2 regions of the Nocardioides sp. LHG3406-4 genome follow, and region 1 is predicted to be linked to the other one. Evidence: predicted binding sites of a transcription regulator. Region 1 holds the regulator's gene; the other holds the start of a gene.
The links. The regulator LexA, encoded in region 1, represses DNA repair genes until DNA is damaged. The targets are predictions, from matches to a motif close to TCGAACANNTGTTCGA.

Region 1 (6,345 bases):
TCGTGCTCGAAGAGCTCGGCGTCGGCGGGGGTCGTGAAGTAGCCGTGGTCCTCACCGCCCTTGCGGTAGGTCTTCACGACCCGGTCGACGAGCTGCTTGAGGCTCCACTCGCGCGCGTCGGTGCCGACGGCGCCGCGGAAGTACTTGGTGGTGACGATCGTCGAGGCGTTGACGCTCCAGAAGTCCGGGAACTCCACACCGCGCTGCTCGAAGACGGTCTCGCCGCTCTTCCAGTTGGTCTGGACGACGTCGCGACGCTCCCAGGTGAGCTCGTCGTAGGGGTGCACGCCCTCGGTCGAGAAGACCCGCTCGATGCGCACTCCCGCCTGCTTACGTGAGCCCTGACTCGATGAGTCCTGCGCGGCGCCGGTGTTCACCGTCTCGGTCATTGTTCTCCTCGTGATCCCGTGAATGGTTCATCAACTGTGACGGCCGTGACGCGGTCGCCGATGTGGTGCGCCCGGCACGCAGCTTCCCCACTACGTGCCGGGCAGTCTGTGGTCAGCCCGTCTCCACCAGGACCGCGTCTGCGGCCTCGGGTGCGGGGGGTACGGCGCGCTCGGCGCGCAGCATGGCGATCTCGTCCTCGAAGTCGTCGGCGGACTCGAAGGCGCGGTAGACACTGGCGAAGCGCAGGTAGGCCACCTCGTCCAGCTCGCGCAGCGGTGCCAGGATCGCCAGCCCGACCTCGTGGGCGGGCACCTCGGCGAACCCCTCGCTGCGCAGGGTGTCCTCGACGGCCTGGCCCAGGCAGGCCAGCTGGTCCTCGGAGACCGGACGGCCCTTGCAGGCCTTCCGCACGCCGGTGATGGCCTTGTCCCGGGTGAAGGGCTCGGTGGCGCCGGAGCGCTTGAGCACGACCAGCTGCATCTGCTCGACGGTGCTGAAGCGCTTGCCGCAGTCCTGGCAGGTGCGCCGGCGGCGGATCTGGCCGCCGTCGTCGGAGACGCGCGAGTCGATGACCCGGGTGTCGGTGGTGCGGCAGTACGGGCAGTGCATCTCGCGGCCTCCTCTCGCATGCGACGCGCTCGTCACCCGGGCGCCCTGAAACACCCTGATGTAGGTGTAACGCCTGTGGAAGACGGTCTGTTTCCTGTGGAAGAACTGGCACGTGCTGTGAGCCGGACACCCGGTGCCTGTGCACTAGATGTGGATAACTACAACGGTGTAAGTCCTAGATGTAGTGGTAACCGTACGTCGCGCGCCCAGGGTTGGCAAGAAGGACGCGCCGAGATTTCGGACATCTCCGACGGCGCACGAGAAGCCGCAGGTCAGGGGCCCGATGGGCACTCGTGACCGGTCTGGGACGGCGGCGTGTCGTGCGCCTCGCGGGCATCGGACACAATGGCTTCCGTGACGGGGAAGCGGGGCGGGTCGCGCCGGGCGGAGAGGCCCGCGCGGGCGTTCCGACCGGCCGTTCTGGTGCACTCACTCGCCATCACCCTCCTGGTGGTCGCCTGGGGCTATCTGGTCTACGTCGCCATCGACTTCGGCGGCTCCGCGCGCGCCGGGGAACGCTCCGCCTGGTGGCTGCTGGGCCTGGCCTCGCTGGGCGCGGTGGCCTGCCTGTTCGCCGGGCTGATGCTGGTCAGCCGCCTGCAGAGGGTGCTCGGGTGGTCCCGGGCCGACAAGGTGGACGACGAGCACGCTGCTCCGCGGCCGCCCGGCGGCCGGCGAGCCGCCCGCTGAGCCTGACGCGCCTGACCTGACGCGCCCGACCTGACGCGCCCGGACGCCGCGAAGGGCGGGCCGTGATGGCCCGCCCTCCGTCTTCCCCGGCCCACCAGCCGGGGTCGAAGCGGCTGGTGGAGTATTCAGTTGTAGGTCTGGGTGATCATCTGGAGGGTCAGTCGGAGGTGGGGACCCGCAGCTTCTGACCGGCGGTGACCATCGCGGTCTCGAGCGCGTTGAGCCGCTCGATCCTGGCGACCATGTCGCGGGTGCTGCCGTCGCCCGCCGCCTCAGAGGCGATGCCCCACAGCGTCTCGCCCTGACCCACCATGACGACGCGCGTCGGCTCGGGCGTGCCGGCCTCGTCGGTCGCCACCGAGCCGGACCCGAAGAGCACGCCGAGCATCAGCACCACGGCCAGCGCCGCCAGGAGGACGACGAGACGTCCGCGCCGGGTGAGGCGCAGGTGGCCGGCGGTGCGTCGTGACGGCGTACGCACGTCGCGGACCGGCGTCAGCGTCAGGGCCGGGCTCAGCGTGGTGGTCATGGTGCTCATCTGGACCTCCTGGGGAAGGGGGTGATCTGCCTGTCGTGATCTGCCTGTCGTGATCTGCCTGTCTCGTCTCAGTCGATGTCTAGTGGCGAGCACCGACACTCTCGGTGGCTCGATCAGACGTTCGATCGAACATGTGTACGACGTTAGAGCATGTGTTCGAACGAATCAAGCATCTGCCCGAACGAGTGTTCGAAGCGTGTCGCGGCGGGTCGAGGGCCAGATCACGACACGCCTGTTCGAACACTTGTTTGAAGTCGGGTCGGGATCGGTCTACGGTGAGGCGACCGGCGAGACGAACCACCAGCTGTCACCCAGGAGGACCCATGGCCAAGACGAGCGGCACCGGCAAGAAGGTGCTCGAGCTGCCCGACGGGCCCCCTGACGCCACCGGACTGACCCCCCGCCAGCAGCGCGTCCTGGCCACGATCAAGGACTCCATCGAGATGCGCGGCTACCCGCCCAGCATGCGCGAGATCGGCGAGGTCGTCGGGCTGACGAGCTCGAGCAGCGTCGCCCACCAGCTCAAGACGCTGGAGGAGAAGGGCTTCCTCAAGCGCGATCCCAACCGCCCCCGGGCCCTCGAGGTCTTCCTGCCCGAGGTGATGGCCGCGCGCCGGTCGATCTCCCACGTGGAGGAGACCGCTGTCGACGAGTCCGGCATCGGCGACGCCATGCCGGCGGCCACCTACGTCCCCATGGTCGGACGCATCGCGGCCGGTGGCCCGATCCTGGCCGACGAGCGCGTCGAAGAGGTCATGCCGCTGCCCCGTTCGCTGGTCGGCGAGGGCACCCTCTTCCTCCTCCAGGTGTCCGGCGACTCGATGATCGACGCGGCCATCTGCAACGGCGACTACGTCGTGATCCGTCAGGAGCAGACCGCCGAGAACGGCCAGATCGTGGCCGCCCTCATCGACGGGGAGGCCACCGTCAAGACGCTGCAGCGCAAGGACGGCCAGGTCTGGCTGCTCCCCCACAACGACGCCTACGACCCGATCGACGGCACCGACGCCAGCATCCTCGGCATCGTCACGGCGGTCCTGCGTCGGGTGTGACGCACCCTTCGGCGCCGGTACGCCGCGGCGTTCCGGCGGCTGTCGGCGGCTGCACATAGGGTGCCCTGGTGAGCGCTCAGGACGACATCTCGGACCACCCGGACAGCCGGGTGCGCGAGGTGCTGGCCCAGGCGGTCGCGGCGCTCGGCGGTGAGCAGCGAGACGGTCAGGTGCAGATGGCCGAGGCGGTCGTCGAGGCCATGGAGGGCGGCGAGCACCTGCTCGTCCAGGCCGGCACCGGCACCGGCAAGTCGCTCGGCTACCTGGTCCCGAGCCTGCTCCACGGCAAGCGCGTCGTCGTCGCGACCGCGACGCTCGCCCTCCAGCACCAGCTCGTCGAGCGCGACCTGCCCCGGCTGGTCGAGGCGGTCGGCGGCACCCTCGACACGTCGTACGCCGTGTTGAAGGGCCGTTCCAACTACGCCTGCCTCCACCGGATCCGCGAGGGCGTCCCCGACGACCAGGGCGTGCTCGTCGACGTGCCGACCGGGTCCCTGGGCGGCGAGGTGGTCAAGCTGCGCGAGTGGGCCGAGGAGGAGAGCAAGGCCGGCGGCAGCGGCGAGCGCGACAACGCCCCGCGGCACACCGACCGGGTCTGGCGGCAGGTCAGCGTCAACCACCGCGAGTGCCTGGGCGCCACCAAGTGCCCCTTCGCGCAGGAGTGCTTCGCGGAGCGGGCCAAGGAGAAGGCCCAGCGGTCCCACCTCATCGTCACCAACCACTCGCTGCTCGCGATCGACGCGATCGAGGGGGTGCCGATGATCCCCGACTACGACGCGGTGGTGATCGACGAGGCGCACGAGCTCACGGCCCGCGTCACGCAGGCCGCCACCGACGAGCTGTCGGCCAACGACGTCGAGCGCGCCGCCCGCCGGGCGCAGCGCCACATCGAGGGATCCCAGGCCGACGACCTCGCTGACGCGGGCGACGCTCTCGCCGACGCGCTCTCGCGCACCGAGCCGGGCCGCATCGACACCCTGGGCGAGCAGCTCGCCGACGCCCTCGCGCTGGTCCGAGACGCCGCCCGCGCGCTCGTCTCGGCCTTCCCGAAGGAGGCCGCCGGTGCCGGCGAGGCCGACGCCGGCCGCACGCAGGCCAAGGGCTTCGCACAGGACGTCTTCGCCACCGTCGAGCGCATGGCTGCCCACGTCGAGGCCGACGTGCTCTGGCTCAACGAGGCCCGCGACCGGATGCCGGCCCGGCTCTGCGTCGCGCCGTTGCAGGTGTGGGGCCCGATGCGCGACAAGCTGCTCACCGACAAGACCGTGGTCTTCACCTCCGCCACCTTGATGCTCGGCGGCGACTTCAGCGCGGTCGCCACGTCGCTCGGGCTCAAGCCCTCGGAGCGAGTGCTCTCCGAGCCAGTCGAGCGCGCCGACGGCGTGCTGCCCTGGCGCGGCATCGACGTCGGGTCGCCGTTCGACTACGGCCAGCAGGCGATCCTCTACGTCGCGCGCCACCTGCCGCCACCGGGCCGTGACGGCCTCGGCACTGCGCAGCTCGACGAGATCGCCGAGCTGGTCGACGCCGCGGAGGGCCGCACCCTGGGCCTGTTCTCCTCACGCCGGGCCGCCGAGGCCGCGGCGGAGGCGATGCGCGAGCGGCTCCCCCACCTCACGACCCTGGCCCAGGGCGACGCCCAGTTGCCCGAGCTGGCGCGGCAGTTCGTGGACGACCCGCACACCTGCCTCTTCGGCACCCTGTCGCTGTGGCAGGGCCTCGACGTGCCCGGCGAGACCTGCCAGCTCGTGATCATCGACCGGATCCCGTTCCCCCGCCCCGACGACCCGCTCATGTCGGCGCGCCAGCGGGCCGCCGACAAGGCCGGCGGCAACGGCTTCATGCAGGTCGCGGCCACCCACGCGGCTCTCCTGCTCGCCCAGGGGTCCGGCCGCCTCATCCGCACGACCACCGACCGCGGCGTGGTCGCCGTACTCGACCCACGACTGTCAACCGCACGCTACGGCGGCTTCCTCAAGGCGAGCCTGCCCCCGATGTGGACGACCACCGACCCGGCGGTGGTGCGCAAGGCGCTGTCGCGACTGGCGTCTGGCTGACCTGCCCACGCGCGTCGGCTCGGCACAGTCCGGGGGGTAGTCCGGTGCAGATCAGGGGTGCTGAGCTGCACACAGGCCGATTTTGCACCGGACTACCTCGCGGGCGCCGGCACCAGGGCGCGGGTCAGCGCTTGCGGTTGAGCTGCCGGTCGACGCGGCTCTCGGACTGACCGAAAATCTTCGCCAGGAGCGGCACGCGGAACTTCCAGGCCACGACTGCGCCCACGACGACGAGCAGGATGATGAGCAGGGTCATGGGAGGAGAGTACGCCGCGGCCCGAGCACAGAGGCTCAGATCACTGCGCCGGAGTCCTCGGCCCGGCGGGTCCGGCCTACCTTCGCGGCCCGCGACATCGGCCACCGCTCCTGGAGGTAGGTCACCATCGGGGTCGCGGTGAACACCGAGGAGTAGGTGCCGATCACGAGACCGAGCAGCAGGGCGATCGCGAAGTCGCGCAGCGAGTCGCCGCCGAGCACGGCGAGCGCGGCCAGGATGAACATCGCGCCGAGGCCGGTGTTGACGGTGCGCGGCATCGTCTCCACGGCGGCCTTGTTGGCCAGCATGCTGAAGGTCTCCTCGGGACGTGAGCCCTGCCAGCGCTCGCGGACCCGGTCGAAGACCACGACGGTGTCGTTGACCGAGAGGCCGATGATGGTCAGCGCGGCGGCCAGGAAGATGCCGTCGATCGGCTTCCCCAGCCACGCGAAGACGCCCGTGACGATCACGACGTCGTGGAACATGGCGAGCACCGCCGCCAGGCCGAAGGTCCACTTGAACCGGAACGCGAGGTAGACCATCTGCACCAGCAGCGCGATCACGAAGGCGATCAGCGCCTTGTCGCGCAGCTCGGAGCCGAGCGAGGCGCCGATCTGCTCGTCCCGCTCCTTGGTGGCCCCGTCGGCGGCCGAGCCGATCGCGTCCTCGATCGCGATGGCCTCGTCGTTGGTGATCTCGCCGGTGCGCACGCTGATCTTGTCGTCGTCCGACTCCTGCACGGTGGCCTCGGGA
Region 2 (6,345 bases), on a different contig from region 1:
AGTGGTGTGTGTGCTCGCGACGGTGGCTGCATTGGCGTTCGGGGTGACGCCGCTCGTCTTCCGTTCGGGCTCGATGGCACCCACGATCCCGACCGGGTCGCTTGCGCTGGCCCGCGACATCCCCGCCACCGACGTCAAGGTCGGCGACGTCGTGAGCGTGCCCAGAGAGGGCACCCGGATCAGTCATCGGGTCACCATCGTGGAGCCCGGCAGTCTCGGGGGGCGCACCCAGTTGACGCTGCGTGGGGATGCCAACGAGCTGGCCGACGCCACGCCGTACGTCGTGGAGCGAGTGGACCTGGTCTTCTTCCATGTCGATGGACTGGGCTACGCCGTCGCCTGGCTGTCGAGCCCGGCCGCAGCGTTCGTCGGTGGCGGACTGGCCGTGCTGTTGGTGATGTTGGCCTTTCGGCGCGGCCCGGGCGCTCCGCGCCGCCGTCGCACGTCCGGACCGGCCGCCACCCTGCTCGCGGTCACCCTTTTCACTGTGGTGGGAGGGGCTGGTGCCAGCCGTGTCGACGGGACGTTCGCGGCGTTCACCGACAGCGCCGGGGCACCCGGTGGCGCGTTTGCGACGACGAGCGTGCCACCGCCTGCCAGCTTCACCTGCGGCACGCTCGGCTTCTTGTCCGTACGCTTCAACTGGACCGCGGTGCCGGGAGCAACGAGCTACACCGTCCACTCCGGCCTCGGGGGCGACCAGACGCAGACCGTCACGGGCACGACCATCACCCTGAACTCGGCGCTCGACGGCGGGACCGCTTGGGTGGAGGCGAACCGGAGCTACGGCTCGACGACCTGGACCTCGGCCCCGTCGCAGACGCACGGCTACACGGTTGCGGTGCTGAGCCTCTGCGTCTGACGACTACGATCCCCGGGTGCCTGCCCCCACCATCGGCGTCTTCGCGCTCCAGGGCGACGTCCGCGAACACCTCCGCGTGCTGACGGATCTCGGCGCTCGCGCCGTCGGCGTACGCCGCCCGTCCGAGCTGGCGGCCTGCCACGGCCTGGTCCTCCCGGGCGGTGAGTCCACCACCATGGTCAAGCTCGCGCGCACGTTCGACCTGGTCGAGCCGCTCCGCGAGCGGATCGCCGGCGGGATGCCGACCTTCGGCACGTGCGCGGGCATGATCCTGCTCGCCGACCGCATCCTCGACGGCATCGCGGGCCAGGAGACCCTGGGCGGCCTCGACGTGACCGTGCGCCGCAACGCGTTCGGACGGCAGGTGGACTCGTTCGAGGGCGGGCTCGAGTTCGCCGGGCTCGACGCACCCGTCCAGGCGGTGTTCATCCGGGCGCCGTGGGTGGAGGAGGCGGGCCCCGGCGTGCAGGTCCTTGCCACCGTCCCGGCCGGACCCGCGATGGGTAGGATCGTGGCGGTCCGCGAAGGGCACCTGATGGCCACGTCCTTCCACCCCGAGGTGGCCACGGACGATCGCGTCCACCGCTCCTTCGTGCACCTCGTCACGCAGTCGTAGGAAGGGAACACCCGATGTCAGGCCACTCCAAGTGGGCGACGACCAAGCACAAGAAGGCGGTCGTCGACGCCAAGCGCGGCAAGCTCTTCGCGAAGATGATCAAGAACATCGAGGTCGCCGCCCGGATGGGCGGGGGAGACCCGGCCGGCAACCCGACGCTGTACGACGCCATCCAGAAGGCCAAGAAGTCCTCGGTCCCCAACGACAACATCGACCGCGCGGTCAAGCGCGGATCCGGTGCGGAGACGGGCGGCGCCGAGTACCAGACGATCATGTACGAGGGCTACGGCCCGTCCGGCGTCGCGATGCTCATCGAGTGCCTCACCGACAACCGCAACCGGGCGGCGATGGAGGTCCGCACCGCCATGACCCGCAACGGCGGCTCGCTGGCCGACCCCGGTTCGGTGTCCTTCCTCTTCAACCGCAAGGGCGTCGTGCTCGTGCCGGTCGAGCAGGAGGGCAGGCAGGTCACTGAGGACGACGTCCTGGAGGCGACGCTCGAGGCGGGCGCCGACGCGGTCAACGACCTGGGTGAGTCCTTCGAGGTCGTCTCCGAGCCCACCGACCTGGTGGCCGTGCGCACGGCCCTGCAGGCGGCCGGGGTCGACTACGACTCCGCCGAGGCGTCGTTCGTGCCCGACCTGCAGGTCGAGCTCGACAAGGACGGCGCGGCCAAGGTGTTCCGCCTTGTCGACGCCCTCGAGGACCTCGACGACGTGCAGAACGTCTTCGCCAACTTCGACGTGCCCGACGCCGTGATGGCCGAGCTCGACGCCTGACCGGCGGGTCGGCCTCCCGCACGCGTGTCGTCCGGCGTACGCCGCGTCGGCCGGGTTAGCGTGTCTCCCGAACACACGTTCGGACATGCCGGACGGTTCGGCAGGTGGAGGAGACGCGCATGCGGGTGCTCGGGATCGATCCCGGCCTGACCAGGTGCGGCATCGGCGTCGTGGACGGTGAGGTCGGTCGTCCCCTCACGCTCGTCGACGTCAACGTGATCCGCACCTCCGCCGATCGTCCCGTCGCCGAGCGACTCGTCACGATCGAGAAGGGCATCGACGCTTGGCTCGACGACTACGCGCCCGACGCGGTGGCCGTGGAGCGCGTCTTCGCCCGCTCCGACTCGAGCACGATCATGGGGACCGCGCAGGCCAGCGGCATCGCCATGGTCGCCGCCGCCCGTCGCGGGCTGCCGATCGCGCTGCACACCCCGTCGGAGGTCAAGGCCGCCGTCTCCGGCAGCGGGCGTGCCGACAAGGCCCAGGTCACGGCCATGGTCACCCGCATCCTGCGACTCGATGCGCCGCCGAAGCCGGCCGACGCCGCCGACGCGCTGGCCCTGGCCATCACCCACATCTGGCGAGGGGGCGCGCAGGCCCGCATCGACGCCGCTATGGCTCGCCAGCAGCTCGCGCTCGCCGCACACCAGAGGAGCAGCCGCCGATGATCGCGTTCGTCCGTGGAGAGGTAGCCGCCGTCACGTTGAGCTCGGCGGTCGTCGAGGTCGGCGGGATCGGCCTCGAGCTGATGTGCACGCCCGCCACCCTCGCCACCCTCCGCACCGGCCAGCGCGCGACGCTGCCCACCAGCATGGTGGTGCGCGAGGACTCGCTGACCCTCTTCGGCTTCCTCGACGACGACGAGAAGTCGACCTTCGAGCTCGTGCAGACCGCGTCGGGGGTCGGGCCCAAGCTCGCCCAGGCGATGGTCGCCGTACTCCCTCCCGACGACCTGCGGCGCGCCGTGGCGTCCGAGGACGTCGCGACGCTCACCAAGGTCCCCGGCATCGGCCAGAAGGGTGCCCAGCGGATCATCCTCGAGCTGCGCGACCGCCTCGGGGCGCCCGCTGCGGCCGTGCACGCCGGAAGCGCGGTCCCGGCCGCCACGTGGCGCGACCAGGTGCAACAGGGACTGGTCGGCCTGGGCTGGTCGGCGAAGGAGGCCGACCAGGCCGTCGACGCCGTGGCCGACCAGGCTGACGTGGCCGGCGACACCCCCGACGTCGGTGCTCTGCTGCGCGCCGCCCTCCGCACCCTGAGCAAGGCATGAGGAGCGAGCCCGAGATGTACGACGACCAGCTGGGCGCCGCCGAGGAGGAGCACCTCCGCTCGCTCACCGTCGCCGAGGCCGACGGCGACGAGCGCGCGGTCGAGGCGGCCCTGCGGCCGCGCAGCCTCGACGAGGTCGTCGGGCAGGTGCGGGTGCGCAACCAGCTCGGGCTCGTGCTCGAGGCAGCCCGGCAGCGCGGCCGCGCTCCCGATCACGTGCTCCTCTCCGGGCCACCAGGGCTCGGCAAGACGACGCTGGCGATGATCATCGCCGCGGAGATGTCCACGCCCCTGCGGCTGACCAGCGGCCCGGCCATCACGCACGCCGGCGACCTCGCCGCGATCCTCTCCGGACTCAACGAGGGAGACGTGCTCTTCGTCGACGAGATCCACCGGATGTCCCGGCCCGCCGAGGAGATGCTCTACATGGCGATGGAGGACTTCCGCGTCGACGTCGTCATCGGCAAGGGGCCCGGTGCCACGGCGATCCCGCTGGACATCCCGTCGTTCACCCTGGTCGGCGCCACCACCCGGGCCGGCCTGCTGCCCGGCCCGCTGCGTGACAGGTTCGGCTTCACCGCGCACCTGGAGTTCTACGAGCCGCACGAGCTCGACCGCATCGTCCAGCGCTCGGCCGGTCTGCTCGACGTCGACGTCCGGCCCGACGGCACCAGCGAGATCGCCTCGCGCTCGCGCGGCACGCCACGCATCGCCAACCGGCTGCTGCGCCGGGTCCGTGACTTCGCGCAGGTGCGCGCCGACGGTGTGGTGACCCTTGACGTGGCGCGCGCGGCGCTCGAGCTCTACGAGGTCGACGAGGCCGGGCTCGACCGCCTCGACCGGGGCGTGCTCGACGTGCTGTGCCGCCGGTTCGGCGGCGGACCGGTCGGCGTCTCCACGCTCGCGGTGGCGGTCGGGGAGGAGCGCGAGACGGTCGAGGAGGTGGCCGAGCCGTTCCTGGTGCGCTGCGGCTACCTCGCCCGCACCCCGCGGGGCCGGGTGGCCACGGCCGCTGCGTGGCGCCACCTCGGGCTCGCCGTGCCCGCAGGCGCCGGGATCGGCGATGCCACGCTGTTCGAGGAGCTGGACACGCCCTAGGTTCCGCGCCGCAAGGTGTCGCGGCGTACACTCCGTCGTTGGTCGGCCTGTGTGGGGAAAACCCCGCCAATCGGTGGCCGCCACTCCATGTCGTGATCGCGAGGAACTGCTGTGCCGGAGCTCGCCTCCCTTCTGCCCATCGTGGCCATTGCCCTGATCTTCTGGTTGCTGATAGTGCGCCCTGCGTCGCGCCGCCAGAAGGAGGTCGCCCGTCTCCAGTCCGGGCTCGACACCGGTGACAAGGTGATGCTCAGCGCCGGCATCTACGGCGTCATCACGGCCGCCACCGACGACCGCGTGCACGTGCAGATCGCCGACGGCGTCGTCGTCGAGGTGGCGCGTGCCGCCGTCGCCGCGGTCGACCGGATCGACGCCTCCGACGACGCGTCCGGCTCCGACGACCCGACCGCCCCGCCGACCGCGGGCGAGGCCTGACATGGCGACCCGGACCAAGGGCTACCGGCCCGGGCGCACCCTCGTGGCGTACTTCGCCGGGCTCGCCATCCTGTTCGGGCTGGTCGCGCTCGGGGGCGCCTGGAAGCCCGAGCTCGGACTCGACCTCCAGGGCGGCACCCGGATCACGCTGATCGCCAAGGGCAACCCGGACGCGGCCAACCTCGAGGAGGCCCGCAAGATCATCGACCAGCGGGTCAACGGCTCCGGTGTCAGCGAGGCCGAGGTCGTCACCGAGGGCAGCGGGATCATCGTCGTGGAGATCCCCGGCGAGAACCGGCGCGACCTCGTGGAGACCGTGGAGCGCCAGGCACAGCTGCGCTTCCGGCTCGTGGCCCTGAGCGCCCAGGGCGTCGGTGCCCAGCCGACCGATCCCACCACTCCCGACACCCCGGGCGACGGCGTGCTCGCGCCGCCGAAGCCGACGCCGAGCACCAAGCCGGGAGACGGCAAGACTGGCAGCCAGTCGGGCGACGAGCCCGGCGGGGAGCCGACGGCCACCCCCAAGAACCGGGTTCCCTACGCCTGGGCCGACGGGGAGTCCCCGACGCCCAGCGATCCTCCGGCCACCCCGTCCGACGACTCGACCGTCGTCGTGCCGAGCGACGGTGCGACCGGCGGCGGCGGCGAGGCGTCGGTCGACGACCCGCTGCAGTGGATGAACAACCCCGGCCAGCAGTGGACCCAGAAGTTCAACGAGTTCACCTGCCCGCCCGGTGGGGCCATCCCGGTCGTCGACGACAACCCGGCCAAGCCGCTCATCACCTGCGACGAGTCGGGTCAGAAGTTCCTGCTGTCGAAGGCGATGATCGAGGGCACCGCCCTCGACGACGCCAACACGGCACCCCCGGACCAGTCGAACACCCAGTGGCGCGTGCAGCTCCAGTTCGACGGTCCCGGCACCAAGACGTTCACGACCATCAGCCAGACCCTGTTCAACACCCAGAAGCAGTTCGCGATCGTGCTCGACGGCAACGTGATCTCCGCACCCACGATGAACGGCCTCATCACCGACGGCCAGGCGGAGATCAGCGGCGACTTCACCCAGACGAGCGCCGACAGCCTCGCGACCAGCCTGAAGTTCGGCGCCCTGCCCATCTCCTTCGAGGACCCCTCGACCGAGACGATCGGCCCGTCGCTCGCCGGTGACCAGCTCACCGCCGGCCTGACCGCAGGCGCCGTCGGCCTCGGCCTGGTGCTGATCTACTGCCTGCTCTACTACCGCGGGCTCGGTCTGGTCGTGGTCGCGTCCCTGCTGGTCGCCGCCG

Region 2: ruvC (crossover junction endodeoxyribonuclease RuvC) is a predicted target of LexA. The motif match lies at 2,325-2,340, and genes of this name have one in related genera.

The regions. Positions count from the first base shown of each region.
Region 1 covers NZ_JAFCWV010000001.1:524,858-531,202, forward strand. Annotated here, with positions in the region: gene ACP7BP_RS02480 (vitamin B12-dependent ribonucleotide reductase) at 1-389, opposite strand, end outside; gene nrdR (transcriptional regulator NrdR) at 502-999, opposite strand; gene ACP7BP_RS02490 (hypothetical protein) at 1,354-1,689, shown strand; gene ACP7BP_RS02495 (LysM peptidoglycan-binding domain-containing protein) at 1,847-2,227, opposite strand; gene lexA (transcriptional repressor LexA) at 2,551-3,279, shown strand; gene ACP7BP_RS02505 (ATP-dependent DNA helicase) at 3,348-5,336, shown strand; gene ACP7BP_RS02510 (hypothetical protein) at 5,461-5,592, opposite strand; gene secD (protein translocase subunit SecD) at 5,628-6,345, opposite strand, start outside.
Region 2 covers NZ_JAFCWV010000005.1:144,470-150,814, reverse strand. Annotated here, with positions in the region: gene ACP7BP_RS17555 (signal peptidase I) at 1-862, shown strand, start outside; gene pdxT (pyridoxal 5'-phosphate synthase glutaminase subunit PdxT) at 879-1,478, shown strand; gene ACP7BP_RS17545 (YebC/PmpR family DNA-binding transcriptional regulator) at 1,493-2,257, shown strand; gene ruvC (crossover junction endodeoxyribonuclease RuvC) at 2,377-2,925, shown strand; gene ruvA (Holliday junction branch migration protein RuvA) at 2,922-3,527, shown strand; gene ruvB (Holliday junction branch migration DNA helicase RuvB) at 3,524-4,624, shown strand; gene yajC (preprotein translocase subunit YajC) at 4,736-5,059, shown strand; gene secD (protein translocase subunit SecD) at 5,061-6,345, shown strand, end outside.